Regions from separate parts of the Actinoplanes sp. CA-252034 genome, predicted to be linked through region 2. Evidence: predicted binding sites of a transcription regulator. Region 2 holds the regulator's gene; the other holds the start of a gene.

Region 1 (15,036 bases), 620 kb from region 2:
TCCCGCAGCAGCGCGCGGAGCCGCTTGAGGGAGAACGGCAGCACCTCGGTCACGCCGAGCCGGCGGGCGAACGGCGTGTCCACCGGGTCGTCGGTGTAGACGTAGGCGATCTCCGGGTCGGCCAGCCGTCCGCCGACCGACGCGGCGAACTCGGCGACCAGGTGCGAACGGACCACCGCCGGGTCGGGGTCGTAGATCCAGGCACCGACCGGCCCCACCTCGGCCCGGATCTCACCCGTGCCGGTCAGCCCGGCGGCCGGGCCCGCGCCGGGGGCGAGGAGCGTGGCGCGGCGCGGGACCTCGGCGAGCGGGCCACACCAGAACGCGGCCTCGACCAGGTCACCGCCAACGCTCACCCACTCCCCCTCGGCGCCCGGCGGCAGCAGCGCGTGGTCGATGCCGGGCGCGAGTTTGAGAACCGTGCGCGGGGTGCGGCCGGGCAGCCCGGCGATGAAGTCCCACGGTGGGGAGTAGGCCTTCGGGTCGAACACCCGGCCGCGGCCGGCCTGACGCCGGGCCGGGTCGGCGAAGACCGCGTCGTACCGCTCCACCGGCACCGTGGTCGCGTCGGCGCACTCCACGGTGATCCGGTCGCCGAGCCCGGCCGCCTCGGCGTTCGCGGCCGCCATCGCCGCCGTGACCGGATCGGCGTCCACGGCGTACACCGTGATGCCCTGCCGGGCCGCGGCGAGCGCGTCCGCTCCGAGCCCGCACCCCAGGTCGGCGAGGGTCCGGACGCCCGCGGCGGCGAGCCGCGCGGCCCGCCGGTCGGCCACCACGGCCCGGGTCGCCTGCTCCAGGCCGGCCCTGGTGAAGAACATCCCGGCGGCGTCCGGGCCGAACTTCATCGCGGCGCGCTCGCGCAAACTAGCCTGGGTCAAGGCGGCCGCGGAGAGTTCCGCGCCGAAGCCCCGGGCCCGTAGGGCCGAGGCAGCGGCGAGTGGCTCACCGCCGGTCACCTCAGCCGCCGCGGCCAGGGCTTTCAACCCCTCGGGGGTACGCAACAGTTGCAACGACTCAGGGCTCACGATAGGCATTCTCCCTGGCGTGACTGGTTGGCACTCTGGTTGACGGAGTGCTAGTTCCGGCATAGTCTCGGCGTTAGCACTCTCGACATGAGGGTGCCAGCCGCCCGGGTCCTCCGTGGCGGTTAGGCACCAGGCGGACCGGCACCCGCGACGACGGCCCCGCCCGGTGGCATGAGGCATTGACCGGCCTGTTTCACGGCCGGCGAAACCTGATACCCAGGAGGGTATGCCCGTGACTACCGCGACCAAGGTTGCGATCAAGCCGCTCGAGGACCGCATCGTGGTCCAGGCGAACGAGGCTGAGACCACGACCGCTTCCGGCATCGTGATCCCCGACACCGCCAAGGAGAAGCCCCAGGAGGGCACCGTCCTGGCCGTCGGCCCCGGCCGGATCGACGACAAGGGCAACCGCGTCCCGCTCGACGTGAGTGTCGGCGACGTCGTCCTCTACTCGAAGTACGGCGGCACCGAGGTCAAGTACGCCGGCGAGGAGTACCTGGTGCTCTCCGCCCGCGACGTCCTCGCGGTCATCGAGAAGTAAGACCTAACTGATTGCGCTTGCGCCCTGTTCCGATAGCTCGGGGCAGGGCGCTGGTGCGTGAAGGGACCATTCATGGCGAAGATCCTCAGCTTCTCAGACAGCGCCCGGCACCTCCTGGAGCACGGCGTCAACACCCTCGCCGACACGGTCAAGGTCACCCTCGGTCCGCGCGGTCGCAACGTCGTCCTGGACAAGAAGTTCGGCGCGCCGACGATCACCAACGACGGCGTCACCATCGCCAAGGAGATCGAGCTCTCCGACCCGTACGAGAACCTCGGCGCCCAGCTGGTCAAGGAGGTGGCGACCAAGACCAACGACGTCGCCGGCGACGGGACCACCACGGCGACCGTGCTCGCGCAGGCGCTGGTCCGCGAGGGCCTGCGCAACGTGACCGCCGGCGCCAACCCGATCGGCCTCAAGCGCGGCATGGACCGGGCGGCCGAGGCCGTCTCCAAGGCCCTGCTCGCCAAGGCCGTCGAGGTCGACGACCACAAGGCGATCGCCAACGTGGCCACCATCTCGGCGCAGGACGCGAACATCGGTGAGCTGATCGCCGACGCGATGGACCGGGTCGGCCGTGACGGTGTCATCACCGTCGAGGAGGGCTCGGCGCTGCTCACCGAGCTCGACGTGACCGAGGGTCTGCAGTTCGACAAGGGCTTCATCTCGCCGAACTTCGTGACCGACGCCGAGGCGCAGGAGGCGGTGCTCGAGGACGCCCACATCCTCATCACCACTCAGAAGATCTCCAGCATCGAGGAGCTGCTCCCGCTGCTGGAGAAGGTGCTGCAGACCAGCAAGCCGCTGCTGATCATCGCGGAGGACGTCGAGGGCCAGGCCCTGTCCACCCTGGTGGTCAACTCGCTGCGCAAGACCATCAAGGTCGTCGCGGTGAAGGCGCCCGGTTTCGGTGACCGCCGCAAGGCGATCCTGCAGGACCTCGCGATCGCGACCGGCGGCGAGCTGATCGCCCCCGAGCTCGGTTACAAGCTCGACCAGGTCGGCCTCGAGTCGCTGGGCAGCGCCCGGCGGATCGTCGTGGACAAGGAGAACACCACCATCGTCGACGGTGGCGGCAACTCCTCCGACGTCGCCGACCGGGTCTCGCAGATCCGCAAGGAGATCGAGGCGTCCGACTCCGACTGGGACCGCGAGAAGCTCTCGGAGCGGCTGGCCAAGCTCTCCGGCGGCATCGCGGTGATCAAGGTCGGTGCCGCGACCGAGGTCGAGATGAAGGAGCGCAAGCACCGCATCGAGGACGCCATCGCGGCGACCAAGGCGGCCGTCGAGGAGGGCACCGTCCCCGGCGGCGGCGCCGCCCTCGCCCAGGTCGCCAAGGAGCTCGAGGGCAACCTCGGCCTCACCGGCGAGGAGGCGCTCGGCGTCGGCATCGTCCGCAAGGCGCTCGTCGAGCCGCTGCGCTGGATCGCGCAGAACGCCGGCCACGACGGTTACGTCGTGGTGGGCAAGGTCAACGAGCTGGGCTGGGGCCACGGCCTCAACGCGGCCACCGACCAGTATGTCGACCTGGCCGCGGCCGGCATCATCGACCCGGTGAAGGTGACCCGTAACGCGGTCTCCAACGCCGTCTCGATCGCCGGGCTCCTGCTCACCACCGAGAGCCTCATCGTGGAGAAGCCGGCCGAGCCGGCTCCGGCCGCCGGCGGCGGACACGGGCACGGTCACGGTCACGGGCACGGCCACCAGCACGGTCCGGGCTTCTGACCGGCTAGCTCGACGGAGAAGGCGCGCCCTCGGGGCGCGCCTTCTTCATTTCGGCGCCCTGCCACGAGCTCCACAGCGCGGCGTACGCCCCACCCGCGGCCACCAGCTCGTCGTGTGATCCCAGCTCGACGATCCGGCCGCCGTCCATCACCGCCACCCGGTCGGCGTCGTGTGCCGCGAAGAGCCGGTGCGCGATCGCGACCACGGTCCGCCCGCTCACCACCGCCGCGAGTGACCGTTCGAGGTCCCGGGCGGCCCGGGGGTCGAGCATCGCGGTCGCCTCGTCGAGCACCAGCGTGTGCGGGTCGGCGATCACCAGCCGGGCCAGCGCCACCTGCTGAGCCTGCGCCGGGGTGAGTGGCAGGCCGCCCGCGCCGACCATCGTGTCCAGCCCGTCCGGCAACTCGTCGACCCAGGCGAGGGCCTGTACGGCGGTGAGCGCGGCCCGGATCTCCCCCTCCTGCGCGCCCGGCCGGACCATCGCCACGTTGTCCCGCAGGGTGCCGATGAAGACGTGGTGCTCCTGGGTCACGAGAGCGACCTCGGCGCGCAGCCGGTCGGGTGGCAGCGCCTCCAGCGGCACGCCGCCGACCGTGATGCTGCCCGAGGTGGGCCGGTGGACCCCGGCGAGGAGCCGGCCGAGGGTGGACTTCCCGGCCCCGGAGACCCCGACGACGGCGAGCCGTTCGCCGGGTTCGAGGACGAGGTCGACGCCGTGCAGCACCTCGCGTCCGGGCTCGTAGGCGAAGCGCACGTCGCGTACCTCGATCCGGGTGCCGGCCGGCTCCGCGGCGCCGGTGACCGGCGGCGGGGGCCCGGCGGTGACACCGAGGAGCCGGGCCAGCGCGGCCGCGCCGACCTCCAGCTCGTCGAGCCAGCCGACCAGGCGGTCCAGCGGATCGACGAGCTGCTGCACGTAGATCACCGCGGCCGTCAGCGCGCCGAGCGTCACCCGGCCCTGCATGAAGAGCCAGCCGCCGATGAGCAGGGTGAGCACCATCGGGACCACGTAGCTGATCTCGATGACCGGCCACCACACCGTCCGCAGGCGCAGCGTGTACCGCTCGGCTCGCCAGGATCGCCGCAGGTCGACGTCAGTACGCCGCACCCGCTGCCGCTGGCGGCCGAGCGCCTCGACCGTACGCGCGCTCTCCACCGTCTCGGTCAGCCCCTCGGTCACGTCCGAGTAGGCGGCGTTCTGTCGCAGGTATCCGCGGGGCGCGTGCCGCAGATACCACCGCGATCCGGCCGCCACGATCGGCACCCCGATCAGCAACGGCGCCGCGAAGATCGGGCTGACCAGCAGCAGCGCCCCGACCACGAGCGCAAGGGTGATCAACGCGATCAGCGTCTCCGGCACGGCGAACCGGACACACTTGGACAGCGCGTCGACATCCCGGGTGGTCCGGGTGAGCAGGTCGCCGGATCCGGCGGACTCCACCGTGGACAGCGGCAGGGCAAGCACCCGGTCGACGAACTCCTCACGAAGCCGGGTCAGCACCCGCTCCCCCAGCCGCGCCGAGGCCAGATGGGCGCATTTGATCAGCACGGTCTGCGCCAGGACGAACCCGCCGATGGCGAGGGCCAGGCGATCCAGATCGGACATCGGAACGCGATCGTGGACGCCTTGGACCAACTCGCCGAGCAGGCGGGGCCCGGCCAGACCGGCAAGCGCGGCGGCCACGTGCAGGCTGATCGTGGCACGGAACAGGCCGGGGTGGCGATGGATCAGGTCACGGGCGTACCGGCGGACCTGCGCGGCGTCCGCGACCGGCAGCCGCCGGCTCACGACCGGTCCTCGCCGGCTTCCTCACGCTTGTCGTCGGAGCCGGATCCGTTGCCGCGCCGGACCAGACGGGCGTAGGCGGGCGCCGTGCTCAACAGGCCGGCGTGCGGGCCGGTGGCCACCACCAGGCCGTCCTCGACGAAACACACATGATCGGCCTGGCTCAGCATGAGGGGGCTGTTCGTGCACACCACCGTGGTGCGGCCGGCTCGCGCCACCCGTAGGCGCTCGGCGATCCGGGCCTCGGTCCACGCGTCCACCGCGTTCGTGGGCTCCACCAGGACCAGCACCTCCGGGTCGGCGATCAAGGCCCGCGCCAGGCGCAGCCGCTGCTGCTGGCCACCGGAGAAGCCCCGGCCGCGATCGGTCACCACGGTGTCCGGGCCGTCCGGCAGCGCCTCGACCGTCTCGGTCGCCGCGGCGGCGTCCAAAGCCCTCTCCAAAGAGCCGGTGTCGTACGGGTCGAGGTCCGCCCGCAGCCGGCCGGAGAACAGGCGCGCCTCGTTGTCGGCGACCAGGATCCGGGCCCGCACCTCGGACAGGGCCGCGGCCATGAGGGGGACACCACCCATCGTGGCGCCGTCGGCGTACCGGCCCAGCCGATCGGCGATGCGGGCCGCGTCGACGGGAGCGGTGGCGGCTATCGCGGTGAGGCGGTTGGGCGTCACCCGTACGCCCGAGATGTGGTCCACCAGATCGCCTGCCGGGAGGCGCGCCGGATCCGGTGCGTCCGGGAGGTCGCCGCGCTCGCGCAGCATCGTCACCACCCGGCGGCCGGAGACGTGCCCGCGGGTCATCTTGTCGATCGCCTCGGTGAGCTGCCGCAGCGGCGCGACCAGGAAGGCGGCGTAGGCGTAGAACGCCACGAGCTGCCCCACGGTGATCCGCCCGTCCGCCGCGAATCGCGCGCCCAGCCAGGTGACCAGCACCAGGAACAGGCCCGGCAGCAGCACCTGCGCGGCCTCCAACAGCGACTCGATCCGCGCGGTGTGCACACCGGCCGCGGCGAGCGCCCGCGACTCGGCCCGGTAGTGGGCCGCCATGGTGGCCTCGCCGCCGACGCCGCGCAGCACGCGCAGCCCGCCGACCAGGTCGGCGGCCCGCCCGGTCAGGTGGCCCTGCTGATCGCGGTAGGCACGCTGGCGCCGGTGCAGCGGCGGGATCAGCACCCCGACCACCGACATCAGCAACGGCACGCCCAGCAGCACCACCAGCCCCAACGGCACCGAGGTGTGCAGCAACACGACGGTGACCGTGATCACGGCGAGCAGCGAGCCGATGCCACGTGAGGTGATGTCGACGGCGCTGCCGATGTGTGTGATGTCGGACGTGCCGATCGCCACCACCTCACCCGTGTCGAGCCGGCGCGGCAGCGTGGAGCCCAGCCGGTTCGCCTGCCGGACCACCACCTGCACGGTGCGGAAGGCGGCCGACAGCCAGTTGGTGACCGCGAACCGGTGCCGTGCGATGCCGGTGAACGCCTGCACCAGCCCCACAGCGAGCAGCAGGGCCGCCCAAGCCGACAGTGCTGTCGCGTCCCGGTCGACGGTCGCGTCCACGGCCCGGCCGACGACCGCGGGCACCAGCGCCTGGCATCCCATCCAGGCGATCGCCAGCAGCGCGGCGGCGGTCACCGTCAGGCGGGAACGCCGGATCAGCCAGAGCAGATATCGGGTGGCGGATCGGGAGTCGGGGACACCGGGATCGTTCACAGGCAGTCTTCGCATCAGGCCCCGACGGTAAAGCCGAGGTGCGCCGACTGCGACCGGTCAACGATCGACGGGGTTGAAATCCCAGACGTGCGGAGCGCGTGCCACCAGGTTCTCCGGCGGGGTACGCAGGTTCTCCGGGGAGTTGCGCCATTTGGTGATGACGACGATGCGTTGATCGGTGGACGAATAGACGTCACTCGACACATGTTGTGGCAGTACCTCCAGGGCAGGCACCGCCGTGTCGCAGACCCAGGCCAGCAGCTCGTCGAAGCCACTACGCGAGGCCCGCACCTCCCACATCCGCGCGATCATGAAGGCTTCCTACCCCGGCACACTGACCTCGGTCAAACCCATGGCCGAATCCACCGGGAGGTCCAGGCGGCTCGGCGCCACCCCCGCCGCGACCAGATGCGAGCCCAGCGCTGCGACCATGGCGCCGTTGTCGGTACACAGACCCGGGCGGGGTACGCGCACCGCGATCCCGTGTTTCGCGGCGCGTTCCTCGGCGAGCACCCGCAGGCGCGAGTTGGCCGCCACACCACCGCCGATGACCAGGGTCCGCACCCCGTTGGCCCGGCACGCGTCGATCGCCTTCGCGGTCAGCACGTCACAGACCGCCTCCTGGAAGCTCGCCGAGACATCGGCCACCGGAACCGGCTCACCGGCCCGCTCGCGGCTCTCCACCCAGCGGGCCACCGCCGTCTTCAGCCCCGAGAAGGAGAAGTCGAACCGGTGCGCCACCAGGTCCTTCGGCGCGGTCAGACCACGGGGGAAGGCGATCGAGGCACGGTCGCCGTCACGGGCCGACCGGTCGATGATCGGCCCGCCCGGAAAGCCGAGCCCGAGCAGCCGGGCCACCTTGTCGAACGCCTCACCGGCCGCGTCGTCGATCGTCGCCCCGAGCGGCGTCACACCCGCGGTCAGGTCGTCGACCAGCAGTAGCGACGAGTGGCCGCCGGAGACCAGCATCGCCACCGCCGGCTCGGGCAGCGGCCCGTGCTCCAACGTGTCGACCGCCACGTGCGCGGCCAGGTGGTTGACGCCGTAGATCGGCTTCTCCGCGGCGAGCGCATACCCCTTCGCCGCGGCCACCCCGACCAGCAGCGCGCCGGCCAGGCCGGGGCCACTGGTCACCGCGATCGCGTCGACGTCGGCCAGGGTCACCCCCGCTTCGTCCAGCGCCCGCTGCATGGTCGGGACCAGTGCTTCCAGGTGAGCACGGCTGGCCACCTCGGGCACCACCCCGCCGAACCGGGCATGCTGGTCCACACTGGAGGCCAGTGCATCGGCGAGCAGGGTGTGCCCGCGCACGATGCCGACACCGGTCTCGTCGCAGGAGGTCTCGATCCCGAGGACCAGGGGTTCGTCACGCATCGCGCATCATCACCAGGGCGTCCGTGTTGCTGGGTTGGTAGTAGCCACGCCGGATGCCGACGGGCTCGAAGTCGTAGCTCGTGTAGAGCCGCTGCGCCGGGGCGTTGTCGACGGCCACCTCGAGCAGCGTCTTGCGGGCGCCGCGACGGCCCGCCTCGGCGAGCAGCGCCTCCAGCAGGCGCCGGCCCAGACCGTGGCGCTGGGCGTCACGGCGCACCGCGATGTTCTGCACCCAGGACTCCTGCTCGTCCACCACGGACAGTCCGGCATAACCGACGACTGCCGTCCCGTCGAGCGCCGCCAGGTAGAACTGGCCGGTCGCCAACTCGTTCCAGAACATCGCGGCCGACCATTTCTCCGGGCCGAAGAGGTCCTCCTCGATCGGCAGCGCCTCTTCGATGTGCCACCAGCGGAACCGCTCGACCTGGAACGTCCGCGACCCGTCCTCGATGACGTCGCCCATCAGGTCAGCACCCGCTTCCGGGCGGACGGCTCGACCGCGTCCGGTCGCCGCAGGTAGAGCGGGGTCAGGATCTCGCTCGGCGCGGCCTCGCGGATGCGCTCAGCGGCGAGCGCGACCAGCGCGGCGCCCGGCGGATGGAGCAGGTGCTCCTCGACAGGCACGCCGAACACGTCCCCGTACTTCAGGGCGCCCTCGCCCGCGGCCCGATCGACCAGCCCGGCCACCGTGCCCTCCGCCCGGGCCGTCCCGTCCGCCGTCCGGTCCACCATCCCGTCCGCCGTCCCGGTCGTCCGGACCAGCAGGTCCGCCGGAAGCGCCCCGCCCACCGCGCCGTGCAGCAGACCGGCCACATCCGCCGGTTTCGCGACCTCGGGGCCGGTCACCCGCTCGCCGTCGACATACGTGGCGAAATACACCTCACGGCGCCGCGCGTCGGTCGCGACCAGCACCCGCCCCGGACCCGCCGCCCGGCCCAGCCCGTCCAGCGAGCACACGCCGTACGTCGGGATGCCCAGCGCCTGCCCCATGCTCGCCGCGGTCGCCAGGCCGACCCGCAGGCCGGTGAACGGCCCCGGGCCCAACCCGGCCACGATCGCGGCGAGGTCACGCGGCCGCAGCCCGGCATCGCCCAGCACCGCGGCGATCTCCGGGGCCAGGCGCTCCCCGTGGGCGCGTGGATCGACGGTGCGCCGCTCGGCGATCCCGGACAGCCCGTCCGGGGTCACCTCGACGAGCGCCGCCGTCGACGCGGGGGTTGCGGTGTCCAGAGCCAGTACCAGCACAGCGAAACCCTAGACGGTGGCCCGCGGGTCCCAGTCGATGACCGGCCGACCGCCGTCGGCCAGAGCCTTGTTGGCCGCGCTGAACGGGCGGCTGCCGAGGAACCCGACCCGGTTGAGCGGACTGGGGTGGCCGGCCTCCAGGACGGCGTGCGCCGGGTTGGTGACCAGCACCGCCTTCTTCTTGGCGTAGCTGCCCCAGAGCAGGAACACGATCCGCTCGTCACGCGCGTTGAGGGCCTTGATCGTGGCGTCGGTGAACGCCTCCCAGCCCTTGTTGGCATGCGACCCGGCCTTGCCCGCCCGGACCGTCAGAACCGCGTTGAGCAGCAGCACCCCCTGCCTGGCCCAGCCGGTCAGATCGCCACCCGGCGGCTTCGGCACATTCAGGTCCTCGTTGAGCTCCTTGAAGACGTTGCTCAGCGACGGCGGACGGCGAACCCCCTCGCGCACGCTGAAACTGAGGCCGTGCGCCTGGCCGGGACCGTGATACGGGTCCTGGCCGAGGATCAGCACCCGGGTCTGCGACGGCGAGCACAGCCGGTACGCCGCGAACAGGTCCTCCACCGGCGGGTAGACGGTCTCCGTGGCGTACTCCCCCGCCACCCACTCGCCCAGGGCGGTGGTCGCGGCGGCGTCGAGGTGGGGGGACAGCTCGGCGCGCCACTCGGCCGGCAGCTGCTCGATCAGGTTCACAAGGTCTCCAGTCGGTGTGCCCAGTCGCCGCCGTGCGGCAGCAACTCCACAGTGCGGGTGTCGTCGTCCAGCCGGTCCAGTCGGACCTGCAGATACTCGTCGTTGAGCTGCTCGACCAGACCCACACCCCACTCGACGACGGTGACCGCGTCGTCGGCGGAGGCGTCCAGGTCGAGGTCGTCGATCTCGGCACGCGGGTCCGGCCGGTCGCCCAGCCGATACGCGTCGGCGTGCACCAGCGGCACCGGGCCCCGGTGCACGCGGGCGATGACGAAGGTCGGCGAGGTGATCGGGCCGTGCACACCGAGGCCGGCGCCGATGCCCTGCGCCAGGGCCGTCTTGCCGGCGCCCAGCGGACCGGTGAGCAGCACCAGGTCACCGGGCCGCAGCACACCCGCCAGCCGCCGCCCGAACTCTCGGGTCTCCTCGACGGTCTTCAACTTCACGTCAGTCTCTCCAGGAAGGGGATCAGTGCGGCGTTGACCTGATCGGCTTTCTCCAGCATCACCACGTGACCGCTGTTCTCGATCGTCAACAGCTCGGCCTGGGGCAGGTTCTCGATGATCTGCTCGGAGTGGGTCACCGGGGTCAGATAGTCGCGGTCGCCCACCACCACCAGCACCGGAACACCACGCAGCGCGGACAGCGCCGGAGAACGATGGTGTGTGTAGAGGGTCTGGAGATACTTGGTCAACGTCTCCGCGGAGGTCTTCGAGTTCATGCTCTCCACGAAGGTGACCAGCGACGGGCTGGGCTTCGGCTCACCGAACCCGTACCGCCGGGTCAGCAGCCAGGCCAGATCGGAGGAGGCGACCCGGGCCCGGTCGATGGTGCCGCCGCCGAGCTGGGCCGCCTTGTCCCAGAGAGGGAAGAACGGCGCGCTCACCCGGGCCACCACGTTCGTGATGCCAAGCTTGGCCTTCTCGAAGAGGTCGGCCGAGGTGGAGATCAGCACCACGCCCGTCACCCGGTTGCCGAACCAGGCCGGGAACTGCTCGGCGAACGCCATGATCGTCATGCCGCCCATCGAGTGCCCGACCAGGATGATCCGGCCCTCCGGCACGGTCTCGGTCAGCACCGCCGCCAGCGACCGGCCCAATGCGGCCAGGTCATACGTGCCGGACTTGAGCTTGCTGGACCGGCCATGACCCGGCTGGTCGTAGAAGACCATCCGGTGGGCGCCCCGCTCGGCCAGCACCTTGCGCTGGAAGTAGAAGGTCCCCATGTCCAGCGCGAAGCCGTGCACGAAAACGATCGTCGGCTCACCGGGCGCGCCGGCCGGCTCGATGATCTCCACGTGCAGGTCGGTGCCGTCGGCGGCGGTGACGGTCAGCTCACGATCGAACGGCTGATCACCGAACGGCTCGTCGACGAACGGGTCGCCGGGCGCATTGACCGAGCGCCGGACCAGCACCCGCTCGACGGCGAAGGCGGTCGCCAGACCGGCCGCGGCGACACCCACCGCGGCCCCGAATATGCCGGCGCCCTTGACGACCCTCGAACGCTTCACTGAACCGCCTTTCACCGAGCCGCCTCCCCGACACAGCGACATGACACGCGGCCGCCTCTCACCGGGCCGCCTCCCCGACGTAGTGCCGCGGCACGCGGCTGCTGCCGAACCGGGTGACGATCTCGTAGTTGATCGTGCCGGTGGCGGCGGCCCAGTCGTCAGCGGTCGGCTCGCCGTCGTCCCCCGGACCGAACAGGGTCGCCACGTCGCCGGCCACCACCGGCTCGTCGCCCACGTCGAGGACCAGCTGATCCATGCAGACCCGCCCGGCGATCCGGGCCGTCGTGCCGCCCACCCGCACCGGGCCGGTGCTCGACGCGTGCCGGGGCACGCCGTCGCCGTAGCCCAGCGGCACCACGGCCAGCGTCGTCTCCCGCGGTGTCGTGTAGGTCAGCCCGTAGGACACACCCTGACCGGCCGGAACCCGCTTGGCCAGGGTCACCCGGGCACGGGCGGTCATGGCCGGTCGCAAACCATAGGTCTCCCCCGCGATCGGTGACAGACCGTAGGCCGCGATCCCGGCCCGGACCAGGTCGAAATGCGTGTCGGGCCGGGTCAGCGTGGCCGCCGAGTTGGCGAGGTGGCGATAGCGCGGGGTGATGCCGTAGGACGCGGCCAGCGCCAGGCCCTCGTGGAAGGCGGCCAGCTGACGGTCGATCGACTCGTGACCCGGCTCGTCGGCGCACGCGAGGTGGCTCCAGACCCCGACCGCCTCGATGTCGCCGCCTGCCTGCGCCTTCGCTGCCGCCTCCAGCAGGGCCGGCCAGTCGGCGACGCCCGCGCCGCCGCGGGCCAGCCCGGTGTCGAGCTTGAGATGCACGCGGGCCGGGCGCCCGGCCCGGCGGGCGGCGGTCACCAGCTCGTCGAGCAGGCCGGTCGTCGCGGCGCTCAGATCGATACCGGACTCGACGCCCTCGTGCAGCGGCAGGCCGGGGCTGAGCAACCAGGCAAGGACCGGCGCCGCAACGCCCGCCCGGCGCAGCGTGAGCGCCTCGTCGAGGGTGGCGACGCCGAGCCAGGTGGCGCCGCCGGACAGTGCGGCGCGGCCCGCCGGCACCAGGCCGTGGCCGTAGCCGTCGGCTTTGACCGCCACCAGCACCTCGGCGGAGGTGCGGGCGCGCAGCAACGCGACGTTGTCCCGGATGGCGTCCAGATCGACGCGGACTTCGGCCTGCCACATGCCTCCACCCTACTGAGGCGTATGACATTTTCCGCCGGACAGGGCCCTTCGCTCAGGCGAGCAGGTCCGCCAGCACCGGGCGCAGGGCGGATGCCACGTCCGACGCCGTGACCGGCCCGGACTCGGCGGCTCGGCGCCCGGCCAGCCCGTGCACGTAGGCGGCGGCGACGGCGGCGCGCACCGGCGCCACTCCGGCGGCCAGCAGCGATCCCAGCAACCCGGCCAGCACGTCCCCGGTCCCGGCGGTGGCCAGCGCGGCGCTGCCGGTGGGATTGGCCCAGATCTCCCCCGACGGGGTGGCGACGATGGTCCGGTCCCCCTTCAGCAGCACCACAGCGTTGGTCCACGCGGCGAGCCGGGCGGCCGCAGCGGCCCGGTCCGCGCCCGGCGCCTCCCCGGCCAGCCGCTTGAACTCGCCGTCGTGCGGGGTGAGCACCAGCGGGGCGTCCCGGCGCAGGTCCTCGGCGTGCTCGCCGCCGACCAGCAGATTGATCGCGTCCGCGTCGAGCAGCACCGGCAGCGCGGTCGCCAGCACGCTGCGCAGCTCGGTGCGGGCCTCCTCGCCGGAGCCGAGACCGGAGCCGCAGACCCAGGCCTGCACCCGGCCGGAGTCGGCCACCCGGTCGGCGACCACCACCGACGGATGGGCGCGGACCACCTCACGGTGCGCGCTGCCCGCATACCGCACCATGCCGGACGGGCCGGCCAGCGCGCCCGCGGTGGAGAGCAGGGCCGCGCCCGGATAGAACGCCGACCCGGTCGCCAGGCCGACCACGCCGCGGGTGTACTTGTCCGACGTGACGCCCGGCCGGGGCCACCACTCGGCGATGTCGGCCGCGTCAGCCACCCGAACCGCGGGCGAGCCGGTCAGGGCCGGGCCGAGACCGATGTCGACCAGATCGACCTGACCGCAGCGCACCGCCGCGGGGCCGAGCACGTGGGCCGCCTTGAGGCATCCGAAGGTGACCGTCACGTCGGCGGTCACCGCCTCACCCGGCACGTCACCGGTGTCCACGGTCACACCGCTCGGGACGTCGACGGCCACGATGACGGCCCGCTCACCGTCGCGGCGGCGCAGGGCCGGAAGCTCGCGGACGATCACCGCCGCCTCCGCCCGCAGCCCGCCGCTCGCCCCGATCCCGACGATGCCGTCCAGCACCAGGTCGGCCCGGCCCGGCAGGTCACGGGTGGTGAAGCCGCCGGCCTGACGCAGCGCGGCCAGACCGGCCAGATGCACCCGCCCCGGGGTCATCAGCAGGGCCCGGACCTGGGCGCCACGACGGGCCAGCGCGGCGCCGGCGTAGAGCGTGTCACCGCCGTTGTCGCCGCTGCCGACCAGCAGCAGGACGCGAGCACCGTACACCCCTCCGGTCTCCTCCAGCAGCAGGGCGCAGCGCCGGGCCAGCCCGGCGGCGGCCCGCTGCATCAGGGCTCCCTCGGGCAAGGTCGCCATCAGGCTCTTCTCGGCCGCCCGCACATCGCCGACCCGCCACGCCTGCCGCATGATTCCTCCCGTTGTCCGTCGCCTGCCGGGTGGCGAACGATCTGGACGATCATTTGCTGCCCGCCTCGGCGACCACCATCGCCGAGGCGATCCCGCCGTCGTGCGACAGGGACAGATGCCATCGACCGATGCCACGCTCGGTCGCCGCGGCGGCGACCGTACCCGAGACGGTCAACCACGGGCGGCCGTCGGGGTCGGTGACGATCTCGCAGTCGTGCCATCGCATGCCGACCGGCGCGCCGAGTGCCTTGGCGACGGCCTCCTTGGCGGCGAACCGTGCGGCGAGCGACTCTGCCGACCGTGGATTTCCCGACCTGGTCAGCCGCTCGGCCTCGGTGAAGAGACGGCCCGCGAGCAGCGGGGTCCGGTCCAGTGCGCGGGCGAAGCGTTCCACCAGGACGACGTCGATGCCGACAGACACGATCACAACGTCACCCTATCGGCGCACCCGGTCACTTTCCCCTGGCCGCCCGCCTATCAGGACGGCGTCGGCGGGCGCAAGAGCTGTGGACGGTCATCCACAGGCGATCCCGGGCGCCCCGGGCAGGCCTCTAACGTCGGCGCATCCCCTCGCCCCCATGGAGGTTTCCCCGATGAGTACCGACTTCCAGGTCGACACCGAGGGCCTGCGCCAGGACGCGACGGCCGTCACCGCCTTCGCCGACCGGATCACCGGCGCCACCGCCTCCGCCCCGGCCGCCGACCCGTCGCCGCACTGGGCGGCCACCGCCGCGACCA
Region 2 (15,036 bases):
GGTGGGGCGTGGTCGTCCTGCCGGTGACCGTTGCGCTGATGGTCAAGTTCAACGACCTGGTCGCCGGCGCCATCACTCCCCGACCGGTCGCCACCGAGACGACACCGGCCCGGACCGCCGTGTTGCGCCCGGCCGCGATGTTCACGGCCGGGGCGGAGGCCGCGGCCGGCGATCAGGTCGGCGCCGTCCGGCCCTCGTCTGCCGAGAGCGAGCGGAGTAGTGCGTTCGGGCCGGTGGGGGCGGCGTTCACCCGTGTGCCCGCTGGGCCGGCGCGGTCCGGCGACTGGTCCGGGGTCTACGGCTCTGCCTCTGCCGACCGGCCCGGTGTCTATGGCTCGGGTCCCACGGAGAGGCCCGGGGTCTACGGTTCGGTGTTCGCTGACCGATCTGTCGGTTATCGTCCGGTCTCCGGGGCGAGGGCGGGTGCCTACGGCTCGTCCGCCGGGGAGCGTGCGGATGCCTACGGCTCGTCTCCCGAGGAGCGGGCGGGCGTCCCTGGTTCTTTCGCTGGGGAGCATGCGGGTGCCCATGGCTCGTCCGCCGGGGTGCGGGCGGGCTCCTATGGCTCGTCCGCCGGGGTGCGGGCGGGCTCCTATGGCTCGTCCGCCGGGGTGCGTGCGGGCGCCTATGGCTCCTTCACCGGGGAGCGTGCGGATGCCTATGGCTCGTCTTCCGAGGAGCGGGCGGGCGTTCCTGGCTCTTTCGCTGGGGAGCGGGCGGATGCCCGTGGCTCTCTTGCCGGGGAGGAGGCGGGGGTCTACGGCTCGTCGCCGGAGGAGCGGTCCGGTGCTCGTGAGCAGGGCGCCGACGAGCGGTTCGGTGCTTTCGGGCCCGACTCGGACGTGCGTTCCGGTGGACGGCCGGGCGGTTATGAGCCGGGTGACGGGGCCGGTGGGTACACACCGAGCGCCGCGCCGCTGACCGGTGGGTTCACGCCTGCCGCCATGCCGCTCGGCAGCGGTTATGCCCCGATCGTCTCGCCGGAGCCGTCCACGCTCGGATACGAGCCGGAGATGTCGGCTGACGGCATGTCGGAGGTCCCGGCTGTCGGGTATCCGGGGTCGTATTCGCGCGGGGTCTCCGGAAGCGGCTCCTCGGCCGGTGCCGCGGGACACGGCGACGAGAGCCAGCGGCGGGTGCGCTCGACCGTGGAGCCGGCGGTGGAGGAGCCCAGGGGCAACCACGCGCCGATCCGGCGAGCGTGGGCCGACGAGCTCGACGTGCGGCAGCAGATGGCTCGCCAGGCGGCATCCCGTCGGTACGAGTGAGCTCAACATCGGCTGAGTTCAACATCGGCTGAGTTCAACATCGGCTGAGTTCAACATCGGCTGAGCTCAACATCGGCTGAGCTCAACACCGGCTGAGCTCAACACCGGCTGAGCTCAACACCGGCTCGGCGGCCGTCCGTCCTCGATGCAGCGCGGTGGCCGCCTCAGTCGCCTGACTGGATTTCCGCGTGCGTGGGGGCGGCAGCCGCGGGGGAGACGTCACTGAGTCGGATCAGGCCGCCCACCTGATGCCTGCCGTTCGGCGGGCCGCTTCGGTGCACGCGTGGCGATCCGCTATCTGATGGGAGACCTTTGACACGTCACTCACGGCTGTCAGCTCGCGAGCGGGACGACGTTGTGCGGCATCTTCGGGGCGCGTAGGGCGTACCAGAGGAGGGTCGGGCTTGAAGGAAAACGAAACCGGGCACCGTCACGAACCGTGAGGTCCGGCGGTGCCCGGGTTTGTCCGAGCCGGCCCGCCTCGAAGGCGGGCGTGGGCCATCAGCCGCGTCCGTGCGGCTGTGACCTGATCCAGAACGAGCGGATCAGGCGGACAGCGCGGCGATCTTCTTGGCGATGGCCGACTTGCGGTTGGCCGCCTGGTTCTTGTGAATGACGCCCTTGCTGACGGCCTTGTCCAGCTTGCGCGAAGCGTCACGCAGCAGCGCGGTGGCCGACTCGACGTTGCCCGAGTCACTCGCCTCGTGCAGCTTGCGGATCACGGTCTTCAGCGAAGACTTGACCGACTTGTTGCGCAGACGGGCCTTCTCGTTCTGCCGGTTGCGCTTGATCTGGGACTTGATGTTCGCCACGCGACAGCCTTGTCCTGACTAGTTCGGAAGAAATGGTCTCAACGAGTGGTCACTGCGCGGCCGTCTCGAAGCCGGCGGCGAGGCCGGTGCGGGAGACAACTGCGTGTCACCACACGCGAGGAACCAGGTTACCAGCATGCCAACGAGCCGCCAAAACGGCTCCGGCTTCAGCGGCGGAACCAGCGTCGCCGGACGGGAGCGCCGTCCCATCCGCGGCGCTCGGCGAGCCAGGCCAGCGCCTGCTCGCCGCTGAACCGCTGATGCTGACGGCTGTGTGGCGACGCGCTGCCCGGGCCGTCCCCGGCACGGGTCAGCCAGTACCCGGCCAGCGCGGCCAGCGCCCCGTCCACCCCCTCGTCAGGGGCGCCCCAAGCACGCAGCACGGCGTCGGTGTCCAGGCCGCTGGCGTACGCGCTGACCAGCAGCGTCACCGTGTCGAACCAGGGTGCGCCGAGACACGGCCACGTCCAGTCGCACAGCCAGGCCCGGCCGTCCCGGTCGACGAGCACGTTGTCGACCCGCAGATCGCCGTGGCACAGGCCCTCCCCGGCGGTCAGCGGAGGCAGCGCGCGTTCGAGTCTCGCCAGGTCGGCGAGCCGGTGCGGGGCGATCGTGGACAGGGCCGGCTCGGGCATCGGCGCACGGCGGGCGGCGATCAGCGACCACCAGGACATCTCGTCGCGCAGGATGTCCGGAAGCGCCGGCACGCCGATCTCGAGCAACGGCGGCGACGGATACGCCAGTGCGGTCGCCGCCGCCGACCAGGTCCGCAGGGTCGCGTCCAGGTCCTCCTGTGACCATGGCAACGCCGGGATCCGCCCGTCGATCGCGGGCAGGCAGAGCACGAACCAATCGGAATCGGTCATGGTCCAGAGGGGGCGGGCGGCGGTCACCTCCGGGGGCAGGGCCGTGGTGAGGGTGGCCTCACGGGCGTACCACTGGGACACCGGGTCGTTCAGCGGCGCCGCCTTCGCGAACACGCTGGTCCCCGCCTCGGTCTCGAGCACGGCGGCGAAGGACCGGGTGAAGCCGCCGCCTGCGCTGCGCGCGGCCGAGACCGGCGATCCGAGACGCAGGCCGATCGCTTTGCGCAGCCCGTCCGGCAGGTCGGACCAATCGGGGCGTACGGCCGTCGCGTCGTACGGAACATCGGGCAGAGTGATCGGCCGCATGACTCCATCCTGCCGCCCGCGAAAACGTCGTACCCCACTGGCAGGATCGCAGCATGCGAACCGACGATTTCTGGGCGGTCATCGACCGCGCGACCGCCGACCGGCCGGCCTCGCCCGCCGAGGTGGCCGAGCGTGCCGTCGCCGATCTGGCCTCGCGCGATCCGGAGGAGATCGTCGCGTGGGGCCGTCACCTCGACAAGGTGATGGTCGCCTCCGGCACGGAGGACCTCTGGGCGGCGGCCTATCTGATCAACAGCGGAGCTGACGAGGCCGGGTTCGACGCCTTCCGCGGCTGGCTCATCGCGCACGGCCGCAAGGCCGTCGCCGCCGCCGTGCAGAAGCCGGACGTGCTGGCCAACGTGGTGGTGATCAAGGAGGCGGCGGACACCGGCGCGGTCTTCGAGGCCGAGGAGGTGCTCGGCATCGCCGCCCGGGCCCATGAGGAGGCGACCGGTCAGCCGCTGCCCGTGGAGGAGCGGCCGTCCCACCGTCCCCTGGTGGCCGATCTGTGGGATTTCGACAACGAGGACGAGATGCGGCGTCGTCTGCCACGCCTGGCCGCCCTGTTCCTGGAGCCACCGGACTGAGCTTCCCGCGTCCCGGCCGGCGTGCCGTCTGCTGGGAAGTGGGTCGAGCCCGCGGTCGCGGAGCGGCGAGACTCGCGGCATGAGTGATGAGTCGGGGACGATCGCCGCGGTCAGCCGAAACGGTGCCTACACCTTCACCAAGCCCAACCGGGACGAGATCGTGCTGGTGGCGGGCCTCGGTGTGGAGGGTGACGTGCACGCGGGGGTGCACGTGCGGCACCGCCATCGGGTGAAGGTGGATCCCACCCAGCCGAACCTCCGGCAGGTGCATCTCATTCAGGCCGAGCTGTTCGACGAGGTCGCGGATAAGGGCTTCGAGGTGCCCGCCGGCGGGCTCGGGGAGAACGTGACGACCCGCGGCCTCGACCTGCTCGGCATGTCGCCGGGCACGATCCTCCGCTTCGGCCCGCCGGGCGGCGTGGGGAACGGCGGGCCCGGTTCGAGCAGCGTCGGGACCGGGGCTGCCGGCTCGAAAGGGGTGGCCGACGGTGCTGCCGGACCGCCTGGGGTCGCCGACGGCGACGCCGGGTCGGGTGGTGGGAGCGACGGGCGGGTGGCCCTGGCCGGAGTGCTCGCGGCCGCGGAGGCGGCCACCCTGGACGAGGCGACGGCGCGGGCCGCGGCGGCCGTGGCGGCGGCGGCCGGGCGTGATGCCGGTGACGATCCGCGCCCGGCGGTCGTGCTGGCCGGGCTGCGGAATCCGTGTGTGCAGATCAACGGGTACCAGACCGGGCTGTTGAAGGAGGTTCTGGCGCAGGACGCCGACGGCAACGTGGTTCGCAAGGCCGGGGTGATGGCCGTCGTGCTGCGGGGTGGGGTGATTCGCCCCGGGGATCCGGTTGTGGTCGAGCCTCCGCCGGGTTCGCCCGTGCCGCTGGAACGGGTGTGATCGGACCTGCCCTTCCGGGCGTGGGACGATAGGGGGCGTCGGCCGTTGAGTCGGCGCCCGCAGCCAAGCCCGAGAAGAACGGAAGACCGTGCCTGGACCGCTCGACCCCGGCGTGAACGTGATCGGATCGACCGATCCCAGCCGCATCCGCAACTTCTGCATCATCGCCCACATCGACCACGGCAAGTCGACGCTGGCCGACCGGATGCTGCAGATCACCGGGGTGGTCGACCCGCGCCAGATGCGCGCGCAGTACCTCGACCGGATGGACATCGAACGCGAGCGCGGCATCACCATCAAGTCGCAGGCCGTGCGCATGCCCTGGACCGTCCGGGAGGGCGACAAGCAGGGCGACACCGCCGTTCTGAACATGATCGACACCCCGGGGCACGTCGACTTCACCTACGAGGTGTCCCGCAGCCTGGCCGCCTGTGAGGGCGCCGTCCTGCTCGTCGACGCCGCGCAGGGGATCGAGGCGCAGACCCTCGCCAACCTGTACCTGGCGATGGAGAACGACCTCCGCGTCATCCCGGTGCTCAACAAGATCGACCTGCCGGCGGCGCAACCCGAGAAGTACGCCGAGGAGCTGGCGAAGCTGATCGGCTGTGAGCCGTCGGACGTGCTCCGGGTGTCCGGTAAGACCGGTGTCGGCGTGGATCACCTGCTGGACGAGATCGTGCGGCAGTTCGTGGCTCCGGTCGGTGACGCGGCGGCTCCGGCCCGCGCGATGATCTTCGACTCGGTGTATGACGTGTATCGCGGCGTCGTCACGTACGTCCGCGTGATCGACGGCCGGATCGAGGCCCGCGACAAGATCAAGATGATGTCGACCGGCGCCGTGCACGAGCTGCTGGAGATCGGTGTCGTCTCGCCCGAGATGGAGAAGGCGACCGCGCTCGGGGTCGGTGAGGTCGGCTATCTGATCACCGGCGTGAAGGACGTGCGCCAGTCGAAGGTCGGCGACACGATCACCGGCAACATCCGGCCTGCGAAGGAAGCGCTCGGCGGCTACAAGGAACCGCAGCCGATGGTCTATTCGGGTCTCTACCCGATCGACGGCTCGGACTATCCGGCGCTCCGTGACGCTCTGGACAAGCTGAAGCTGAACGACGCGGCGCTCACCTACGAGCCGGAGACGTCGGCGGCCCTCGGGTTCGGGTTCCGTGTCGGCTACCTGGGCCTGCTGCACCTGGAGATCATCGGCGAGCGGCTGGAGCGCGAGTTCGGGCTGGACCTGATCTCGACCGCGCCGAACGTGGTCTACCAGGTGTTCACCGAGGACGGGAAGGACTCGATCGTCACCAACCCGAGCGAGTTCCCGACCGGCAAGATCGCCGAGATCCACGAGCCTGTGGTGAGAGCCACAGTTCTGGTGCCGAACGAGTATGTGGGCGCGGTCATGGAGCTGTGTCAGAGCCGCCGAGGCAGCCTGCTCGGCATGGAGTACCTGTCCTCCGAACGGGTGGAACTGCGCTACACACTCCCGCTGGCCGAGATCATCTTCGACTTCTTCGACCAGCTGAAGAGCAAGACCAAGGGGTACGCGTCACTCGACTACGAGCCCTCCGGCGAGCAGGTGGCCGACCTGGTCAAGGTCGACATCCTGCTGCACGGTGAGCCGGTCGACGCCTTCAGTGCGATCGTGCACAAGGACAAGGCGTACACCTATGGCACCACCATCGCCGCCAAGCTGCAGAAACTCATCCCGCGGCAGCAGTTCGAGGTGCCGATCCAGGCGGCCATCGGCAGCCGGGTCATCGCCCGCGAGACGATCCGGGCGATCCGCAAGGACGTGCTCGCGAAGTGCTACGGCGGTGACATCAGCCGGAAGCGCAAGCTGCTGGAGAAGCAGAAGGAAGGCAAGAAGCGGATGAAGATGGTCGGCCGTGTGGAGGTTCCACAGGAGGCCTTCATCGCCGCGCTGTCGACGTCGGACACCGGTGACACCAAGGGGACAACCAAAAAATAGGGCGGTTTGATTTCTCGGGGCGTCGGGAACTCTGGGGCTCGACGGACGCAACCAACAAGCTCCACCCCCGAGGAGGATCCCGATGGAACTCACCCTTACCGGCATCATCGTCGCCCTGATCGTCGGCCTCATCATCGGTGCTCTCGGCCGCCTGGTCGTGCCGGGCAAGCAGAACATCCCGCTGTGGCTGACCCTGGTCGTCGGTGTTGTCGCCGCGCTGCTGGGCACCGTGCTGGCGCGGGCGCTCGGCGTGGCCGACACCAAGGGCTTCGACTGGATCGAGCTCTTCTTCCAGGTCGTCCTGGCCGCGATCGGTGTCGCCCTGGTCGCCGGCACCCGTGGCCGTCGCCACCTGACCCGCTGACGCGCGGTCTGACCAAACGCGAGAAGCCGGCCCCAGCGATGGGGCCGGCTTCTCGCGTTCTTCGTCTTCCGGGTCGCCGATAGAGGACCGGCCGGGGCGAAGGGTGTACGGCCCCAGCGGACGGCCGACCTCACGAAGGGGTACGGGCCGGCAGAACCCGGCCCGGTAGAAACCCGGCCCGGTGAAGAAGTACGGCTTGGCAGGAGAGCCCGCTGGGCGAAAGCGAGCGGCCCGGCAGCGGGGTCGGTCGGGCGGAGCCGGAGGGTGTGGCGGTCGCGGGAATCAGTAGCGGAACTTGTCGCGGGCGCTGCGCCGGTTCACCCAGGCGGGTAGTTCGCCCTGGTGCTCGTGGTGCGGTGCGGGATCGGTCACGGCGCCGCTGTTGCCGACCGGCCTCAGCGTGACGACCAGGCCTTGGACGAGGCGGTCGTGCCGCAGATCCCGGTACGCCATCGCGACGAACACGTGGGTGCCGTCCGGCCGGGACAGGGCGCAGTAGACCGTGCCGTCGCCCTCGGTGCGCAGGGCCCGCCGTACCGCCGCCCGGTCGTCTGAATGAACCAGATCGTCCAGGGCGGTGAGCGGCGGCAGGTCGCCGCCGCCGGTCAGACGTCGCAGGCCCGGGCTGGCATAGCGGATCCGGTGGTCGGAGTCGACGACCGCCATGATCTCCGCGGTGTTGCCGGTGACGGCCCGCAGGTAGAGATCGCTGTCCCGCCGGCCGACCGCCTCGACCAGGGTGATCCGGTCCAGGGCCAGGGCGGTCTCCCCGGCCAGCACCTCGAGCGCGTCGCGGCCGGCCGTCAGGGCCTCCCGCCGCCCGGTGATGACGAGGGCGCCGCCGCTGGGCCGGGCCACCGCGAGCGGTTCCAGCCGGAGCGGGCAGATCAGGGTGCGCTCGTCCGCGGCGGCCGTGCCCGTCCACCAGCTGCGGGTCCCGGCGTCGGCGGGCGCCGCCGGCAGGCCCTCCGAGGACAGCCGCCCGTCGTCGGTGGCGAGGATCACACGGCGGACGCTGCCGGTCGGGAGGAGCCGGCTGACCGCGGCGCGGACCGCTCTCTCGACGGCCGGCGCGTCGGCGGCCGCCACCAGCGCGGTGTTGGCGGCTCGTAGTCCACGTTCCCGGGTGAGGGCCTGACTGTGCTGCTGGACGGCGTCGGCCAGCCGGGTGATGGTGAGCAGCAGGGTGATCGCGCCGGTGACCGCGATCACCACGCCGTTGCGCACCGGCCCGGAGAGGGCCTCGATGATCAGCACGCACGGCGGGGTGGCGGCGGAGAGGGCGAGCAGGATGGTGTCGCGGAACCGCCACGGCGACAGCCGGGCCGGCCGTGGCTCGGTCAGCCCGGTCATCGACGGGTGCAGCGCGGACAGCCCCCACGCGAGGTAGAGCAGCACGTAGGCGGACTCGGCGGCCGGGCTCTCGCCGCTGAGCGGATAGAACACGTCGCCGGCCAGCATGCCGGCCGAGCCGGTGACGAGCAGGATCGCGGCGACGTTGCGGTGGTCGGCGGCCACCAGGCGCACGGCGACGCCGAGCAGGAGCAGATCGCCGATCACATCGGCCGGGGAGACGGTCTGGAAGCGGGTGTCCACGCTGATCACGAAGACCCAGACGACGAGCATGCCCGCGCAGGCGAACGCCACCAGGTCGATCAGGCGGGCCCGGTCGACCAGGAGCGCGCCACCCCGGGTGAACTGCAGCAGGCTCAGCGCGACGAGGGCGAACATCACCAGGTAGGCGGTGTCGGCGAAGGGCATCCGGTCGTACGCGTAGAAGACGTCGCCGATCGCCAGGGTGGCCACCGCGCCGGCCAGGAGCAGCCAGGGCGCACGCCGGGCCGGGCGGTGCCGGTGAACGCCCCACAGGATCGCGCCGGCGCTGCCCGACCCCAGCAGGATCCACTCGATCGCCCTCAGCACGACCTACTTAGTACCAGGGTGGTTGCGCAGTGTCCATGTGGATGTATACGTAGCGCTACCACTCTCGGGCATGCGAGACATTACGGCTAGTCACCGATACTTCCAGAGTTGTCTCAATGGAACACCTCCGCGACGACCTTCGCTGTACCGGCTCCGCTGCCGTCCGTGACCGGCTGCCACTTTCCCTCGGGTGCGTGCCATTCGAGATCACCGAAACGTACCCGTTCGAGACCGGTCGCCGAGGCGTGCGAGACCAGCCAGTGCGCGAACCGCCACCCGACGCTCGCGTCGGCGACCTCGACCGTGAGGCCGGCCGCCTCGGCGCTGCGGGCCTGGCCGGTGAGTTTCTTGCCCCAGTCCAGCTGGAGGCTGCTGAACAGCGCGGCGGCCGCCTCGGCGCCGCGCACCGCCGGAACGTCCGGCACGACGCACTCCACGGCGCCGGTGGCACGGCCGGTCAGCGCGGCGGCCAGCACCTTGGACTCGTCGGCCCACTTCTCGTAGGCCTCCGGGTAGGCGGACCGCTGCACCCGCTGGGCGGCGTCGGTGACGCGCATCTCCTCCCAGCCCTTGACCTTCTTGAGAGCGGCGTAGAACCTGCCGGCCGAATAGCGCGGGTCCTTGATCTGCTCGACAGTGCCCCACCCCTGGCTGGGCCGCTGCTGGAAGAGGCCGACCGAGTCGCGGTCGCCACTGTCCAGATTCTCCAGTTTCGACTCCTGGAAGGCGGTGGCCAGCGCGACGACGATCGCCTGCTCCGGCATGTTGCGCCGGACACCGATCGCGGCGATGGTCGCCGCGTTGGCCATCTGCGCGGTGTCCAGGGTGACCTGACCGTCGGCGCGGACCGTGCACTCGGGACCGAGCACGGGCAGCGTGATCGAGCCGGCCAGATTGTTGATCAGGACGACCACGCCGGCCACCACGGCCACGGACAGCAGGGCGATCAGGCCCACGATCGGCTTCGCGCGCACCCACCCCTCCTCTGCCGCCGGACGCCAAGCCTAGACAACGAGCGCCCGTGGCCCGGCGTCACTGTGGCCGGGGGCACCCGACCGGGGCGGTCAGTGGATCCAGCTCGGATCGCGCTTCTCCCGAGCCGCGGCCACGCCCTCCCGGCCCTCGGCGGACTTGAAGTATCCGGCCGAGCGGTGCGCGAGATCGGCCAGGTCGGCCCGGATCGAGTCGGCCCTCGTACGCCGCAGAAGTTGCTTGGTGCCGGCGAGCGCGAGCGGGCCGCCCCGGACGAGCGAGGCGCAGTAACGCTGCACCGCGCCGTCCAGATCGTCGTCCGCGACGGCCGCGGTGACCAGGCCGATCTCGGCAGCCCGGGCGCCGTCGAAGACGTCACCGGTCAGATAGAGGTCGGCGGCGGCCCGGGGCGACAGCCGCGGCAGCACGGTGGAGCTGATCACCGCGGGGATCACGCCGAGCCGGACCTCGGTGAAGGCGAAGGTGGCCGACCGCACGCAGACCGCGATGTCGGCGGCGCCGATCAGGCCGAGGCCGCCGGCCCGGGCCGGCCCGGCGATCCGGGCGATCACCGGCTTGCCGAACTCCCAGAGCACGGCCAGCACGTCGGCGAGCATCTCGGCGGGCAGCCGGTCACCGGGACCGGCCGCGGCGGTCTCCTTCAGATCGACGCCGGAGGAGAAGACCGGGCCCTCGTGGGTGAGAACCACCACACGGCTCTCCGGGTCGGCGGCCGACGCGGCGAGCGCGTCCAGCAGCTGCCCGAGCAGCGCGGTGGAGAGCGCGTTGCGGTTGGCGGGGTTGTCGATTGTCATCGTGGTCACGCCGGCGGCGGTGACGGTACGGACCAGATCCATGCCGGAACTGTAAGACGTGCACACTTGACGGATGGCCGGCGCACTCCCCGATGGCGAACCCGTACCCACCGACGGGTCCCTCCCCGACGAAGCCACCCGCGAGGTGGGCAAGAACGGGTTCGCCGTCTACGTGCACGTCCCGTTCTGCGCCAGCCGCTGCGGGTACTGCGACTTCAACACCTACACGGCCAGCGAGCTGGGCGGCGGGGCGAGCCGCGACGAGTACGCGGAGACCGTCCTGGCCGAGCTGGCCCTCGCGGCCCGGGTGATCGAGCCCGGCCCGGTCGACACCGTCTTCGTCGGCGGCGGCACACCCACCCTGCTCGACGCCGGTGATCTGGGCCGGATCCTGGAGGGCATCGACCACACCTGGGGGCTCGCCCCGGGCGCCGAGGTGACCACCGAGGCCAACCCGGAGTCGGTCGATCCCGCCTACCTACGGCAGCTGCGGAGCGCCGGGTTCACCCGGATCTCGCTGGGCATGCAGTCGGCGGCCGACAACGTGCTGCGGGTGCTCGATCGCAGGCACACCGCCGGCCGTGCCCCGCAGGCCGCGATCGAGGCGCGGGAGGCCGGCTTCGAGCACGTCAACCTGGATCTGATCTACGGGACGCCGGGGGAGAGCCCGGACGACTTCGCGCGCTCGCTGCGGAGCGTCGTCGACGCCGGCGTGGATCATGTGAGCGCCTACGCCCTGATCGTCGAGGACGGCACGAGGATGGCCGGGCGGATGCGGCGGGGCGAGCTGCCCTACCCGTCCGACGACGTGGCCGCCGACCGTTACCTGGCCGCCGAGGCGGCGCTCAGCGAGGCCGGCTTCGGGTGGTACGAGGTGTCCAACTGGGCGCGGCCGGGCGGGGAGTGCCGGCACAACCTGCTCTACTGGACCGGCGCCGACTGGTGGGGACTCGGGCCGGGCGCGCACAGCCACGTGGGCGGCGTGCGCTGGTGGAACGTCAAACACCCGTCGGCGTACGCGAAACGCCTGGCCGAAGGGATGTCGCCGGGGCAGGCGCGGGAGCTGCTGACCGACGCCGACCGGCACATGGAGGACGTGATGCTCCGGGTGCGGCTGCGGGACGGCATCCCGCTGGACCGGGTCGACGCCACGGGCGCCGCGCAGGCCCTGGCCGACGGGCTGTTGGAGCCGGGGGCGTACGAACAGGGGACGCTCGCACTCACCCTGCGGGGCCGGCTGCTGGCCGACGCGGTCGTCCGCGACGTGCTGTAAAGGCCGGTCTGACCCGTCCGGCCCCGAAATCCGAGGCCGGTACGTACTTTCGATCATCGCGCTGCGACCGCCCGCGACGTAGACTGGCACTCTATTAGCGGGAGTGCCAGCAGGGGGAGGGGTCATATGAGTCTGGATGACCGCAAGCTCGAGGTGCTCCGGGCGATCGTCGAGGACTACGTCGAGACCCAGGAGCCGGTGGGCAGTAAGGCTCTGGTCGACCGGCACAAGCTCGGCGTCTCCCCGGCCACTGTCCGCAACGACATGGCGGTGCTGGAGGAGGAGGGCTACATCCGGCAGCCGCACACCAGCGCCGGCCGGGTGCCCACCGACGCCGGCTACCGGCTCTTCGTCGACCGGCTCACCAAGATCAAGCCGTTGAGCCCGGCCGAGCGCCGTGCCATCGAGCGGTTCATGGTCGGCGCCGTCGACCTCGACGACGTGGTGCACCGCACCGTTCGCCTGCTGGCCCAGCTCACCCGCCAGGTCGCCGTCGTTCAGTACCCGAGTCTGTCCCGCTCCACGGTCCGCCACCTGGAGCTGGTGCCGATCTCCACCACCCGTCTGATGCTCGTGATGATCACCGACACCGGGCGGGTCGAGCAGCGGCTCGTGGAGATGCCCGGCCCGGTCGCCGACGGCGAGGTGTGGGAGCTGCGACTGCGGGTCAACGAGAAACTGGCCGGGCAGCGGCTCGCCGACACCCCCCTCCTCGTGCAGAAACTGGTCGAGGAGTCGGCCCCCGAGCGCCGCGCGTCGATGACCTGCCTGGCGTCGGTTCTGCTGGAGACTCTGGTGGAGCGGAGTGAGGAGCGCCTCGCCCTGGCGGGTACTGCCAACTTGACACGCGGGGGTGTGCTGGACTTCCAGGGCACGCTGCGGCCCGTTCTCGAGGCTCTCGAGGAGGAGGTCATCCTTCTGAAGCTCATCGGCGATCTGGAGCCCCGGACCACCCGGGTCCTGATCGGTGACGAGAACCAGATCGACAACCTGCGGTCGGCGTCCGTGGTGAGCAGCGGTTACGGACCGGGTACCACGATCGTCGGGGGGCTCGGCGTGCTGGGCCCCACCCGGATGGACTACGCCGGCACTATCGCTACCGTTCGTGCAGTGGCACGCTACGTTGGCGACCTGTTGGCACAGAATTGACGGATTCGCGCAGACATTGAGGACTCCAAACCCCGTGGCCAAGGACTATTACGGAATTCTCGGTGTGAGCCGGGAGGCAACCGACGACGAGATCAAGCGCGCCTACCGCAAACTCGCTCGGCAGTACCACCCGGACGTCAACCCGGATCCGGAAGCGCACGAGAAGTTCAAAGAGATCAACGCGGCGTACGAGGTGCTCTCCGACGACCAGAAGCGGCAGATCGTCGACCTCGGCGGCGACCCGCTCGCGCCGGGCGGCGGCATGCCCGGTGGAGCCGGTGGCGCCGGCCCGTTCGTCGGCTTCCAGGACATCATGGACGCGTTCTTCGGCACGGCCGCGGGCGGTGGCTCCCGTGGCCCGCGCCCGCGCACGCGTCCCGGCGCCGACGCGATCCTCCGGCTCGAGCTCGACCTGGTGGAGACCGCCTTCGGGGTGGAGGCGCCGATCACCGTCGACACTGCGGTCCTCTGCACCCAGTGCTCCGGCGCCGGCACCGCGCCCGGCACCCACCTGTCGACCTGTGAGGTCTGCTCCGGCCGCGGTGAGGTCCAGTCGGTGCAGCGCACCTTCCTCGGCCAGGTCGTGTCGTCCCGTCCCTGCCAGAACTGCCAGGGCCACGGCACGGTCATCCCCAGCCCGTGCCCGACCTGCGCCGGTGACGGCCGGATAAGGACACGCCGCTCGCTCACCGTCAAGATCCCGGCGGGCGTCGAGGACGGCATGCGGATCCGCCTGGCCCAGCAGGGCGAGGTCGGCCCCGGCGGGGGTACGGCCGGCGACCTGTATGTGGAGATCCACGAGCGGCCGCACGACGTCTACTCCCGCAAGGGCGACGACCTGCACTGCCGCGTCACCCTGCCGATGACGGCGGCGGCTCTCGGCACCCGGATGACCATCAAGACTCTCGACGGCGAAGAGAACATCGAGGTCAAGCCGGGCACCCAGCCCGCCAGCACGCTGCGCATCCGGGGCAAGGGCGTCCCGCACCTGCGTGGTCAGGGTCGCGGCGAGCTCTTCGTGCACCTCGACGTCAAGACGCCGACCAAGCTCACCGCCGACCAGGAGCGGATGCTCCGTGACTTCGCCAAGACCCGTGGGGAGGACGTCGCCGAGCTGAGCAAGCAGGGCGGGTTCTTCAGCCGCATGCGGGACGCGTTCAACGGTCACTGATCACCTGCGCTGATCACCTGCGCTGATCACCTGCGCTGGTCATCTGGGCGCTGATCAACTGTGCGCTGGACGCCGGGTGTGCCACCTCGCACACCCGGCTTCCTCCTGCTCCGATCATTCCGCGGGGAGAGGTCGGGCGGGAGCCGCCGGCTGGGTTGCGTTCGGTAGCGTTCCGGGAATGTCCGCGCCGCTGTTCCTGGTCGAGAGCCTGCCCACCGGATCGTCGTTCACCCTCGACGGGCCGGAAGGGCATCATGCCGCCACCGTGCAGCGGCTGCGTGCCGGTGAGACGTTGATCCTCGCCGACGGCCGCGGCGGCACCGCGCGGGCCGAGGTGACCACGGTCGGGCGCGGCAGCGTCGACCTGGCGATCCTCAGCGTCGCCGGGGAGCCGCCCGCCGACCCGCGCCTGGTCGTCGTGCAGGGCATCGCCAAGGGCGACCGTGGTGAGCTGGCCGTGCAGGCGATGACCGAGGTCGGCGTGGACGAGATCGTGCCGTGGGCGGCGTCGCGGTCGGTGGCCCAGTGGCGTGGCGACCGGGGAGCCAAGGCCCGCGACAAGTGGGCGGCGACCGCTCGGGAGGCCGCCAAGCAGGCCCGGCGGTCGTGGCTGCCGGTCGTCGGCGGGGACCCGGACTGCTCGACCAGGCAGGTCGCGGCCCGGTTGTCGGC

Evidence for each region. The regulator HrcA, encoded in region 2, represses chaperone genes, less so after heat shock. The targets are predictions, from matches to a motif close to GGTTNGCACNCTCNNNNNGAGNGTGCNAACC.
Region 1: the regulator HrcA is predicted to act here: its motif matches at 1,100-1,130, upstream of groES (co-chaperone GroES).

What each region holds. Positions count from the first base shown of each region.
Region 1 is NZ_CP191846.1:702,874-717,909, reverse strand. Features, by position in the region: gene ACQPZW_RS03420 (THUMP-like domain-containing protein) at 1-1,037, opposite strand, end outside; gene groES (co-chaperone GroES) at 1,255-1,569, shown strand; gene groL (chaperonin GroEL) at 1,642-3,294, shown strand; gene ACQPZW_RS03405 (ABC transporter ATP-binding protein) at 3,299-5,083, opposite strand; gene ACQPZW_RS03400 (ABC transporter transmembrane domain-containing protein) at 5,080-6,807, opposite strand; gene ACQPZW_RS03395 (hypothetical protein) at 6,850-7,104, opposite strand; gene tsaD (tRNA (adenosine(37)-N6)-threonylcarbamoyltransferase complex transferase subunit TsaD) at 7,114-8,166, opposite strand; gene rimI (ribosomal protein S18-alanine N-acetyltransferase) at 8,159-8,629, opposite strand; gene tsaB (tRNA (adenosine(37)-N6)-threonylcarbamoyltransferase complex dimerization subunit type 1 TsaB) at 8,629-9,411, opposite strand; gene ung (uracil-DNA glycosylase) at 9,421-10,104, opposite strand; gene tsaE (tRNA (adenosine(37)-N6)-threonylcarbamoyltransferase complex ATPase subunit type 1 TsaE) at 10,101-10,550, opposite strand; gene ACQPZW_RS03365 (alpha/beta fold hydrolase) at 10,547-11,614, opposite strand; gene alr (alanine racemase) at 11,673-12,794, opposite strand; gene ACQPZW_RS03355 (NAD(P)H-hydrate dehydratase) at 12,847-14,298, opposite strand; gene ACQPZW_RS03350 (holo-ACP synthase) at 14,348-14,725, opposite strand; gene ACQPZW_RS03345 (hypothetical protein) at 14,892-15,036, shown strand, end outside.
Region 2 is NZ_CP191846.1:1,321,894-1,336,929, forward strand. Features, by position in the region: partial or broken gene ACQPZW_RS06100 (hypothetical protein) at 1-74, shown strand, start outside; gene rpsT (30S ribosomal protein S20) at 1,814-2,080, opposite strand; gene ACQPZW_RS06110 (phosphotransferase) at 2,248-3,252, opposite strand; gene ACQPZW_RS06115 (DUF4240 domain-containing protein) at 3,306-3,839, shown strand; gene ACQPZW_RS06120 (MOSC domain-containing protein) at 3,919-4,728, shown strand; gene lepA (translation elongation factor 4) at 4,817-6,697, shown strand; gene ACQPZW_RS06130 (GlsB/YeaQ/YmgE family stress response membrane protein) at 6,780-7,061, shown strand; gene ACQPZW_RS06135 (diguanylate cyclase) at 7,344-8,984, opposite strand; gene ACQPZW_RS06140 (hypothetical protein) at 9,098-9,958, opposite strand; gene ACQPZW_RS06145 (enoyl-CoA hydratase-related protein) at 10,049-10,813, opposite strand; gene hemW (radical SAM family heme chaperone HemW) at 10,845-12,044, shown strand; gene hrcA (heat-inducible transcriptional repressor HrcA) at 12,171-13,193, shown strand; gene dnaJ (molecular chaperone DnaJ) at 13,228-14,364, shown strand; gene ACQPZW_RS06165 (16S rRNA (uracil(1498)-N(3))-methyltransferase) at 14,543-15,036, shown strand, end outside.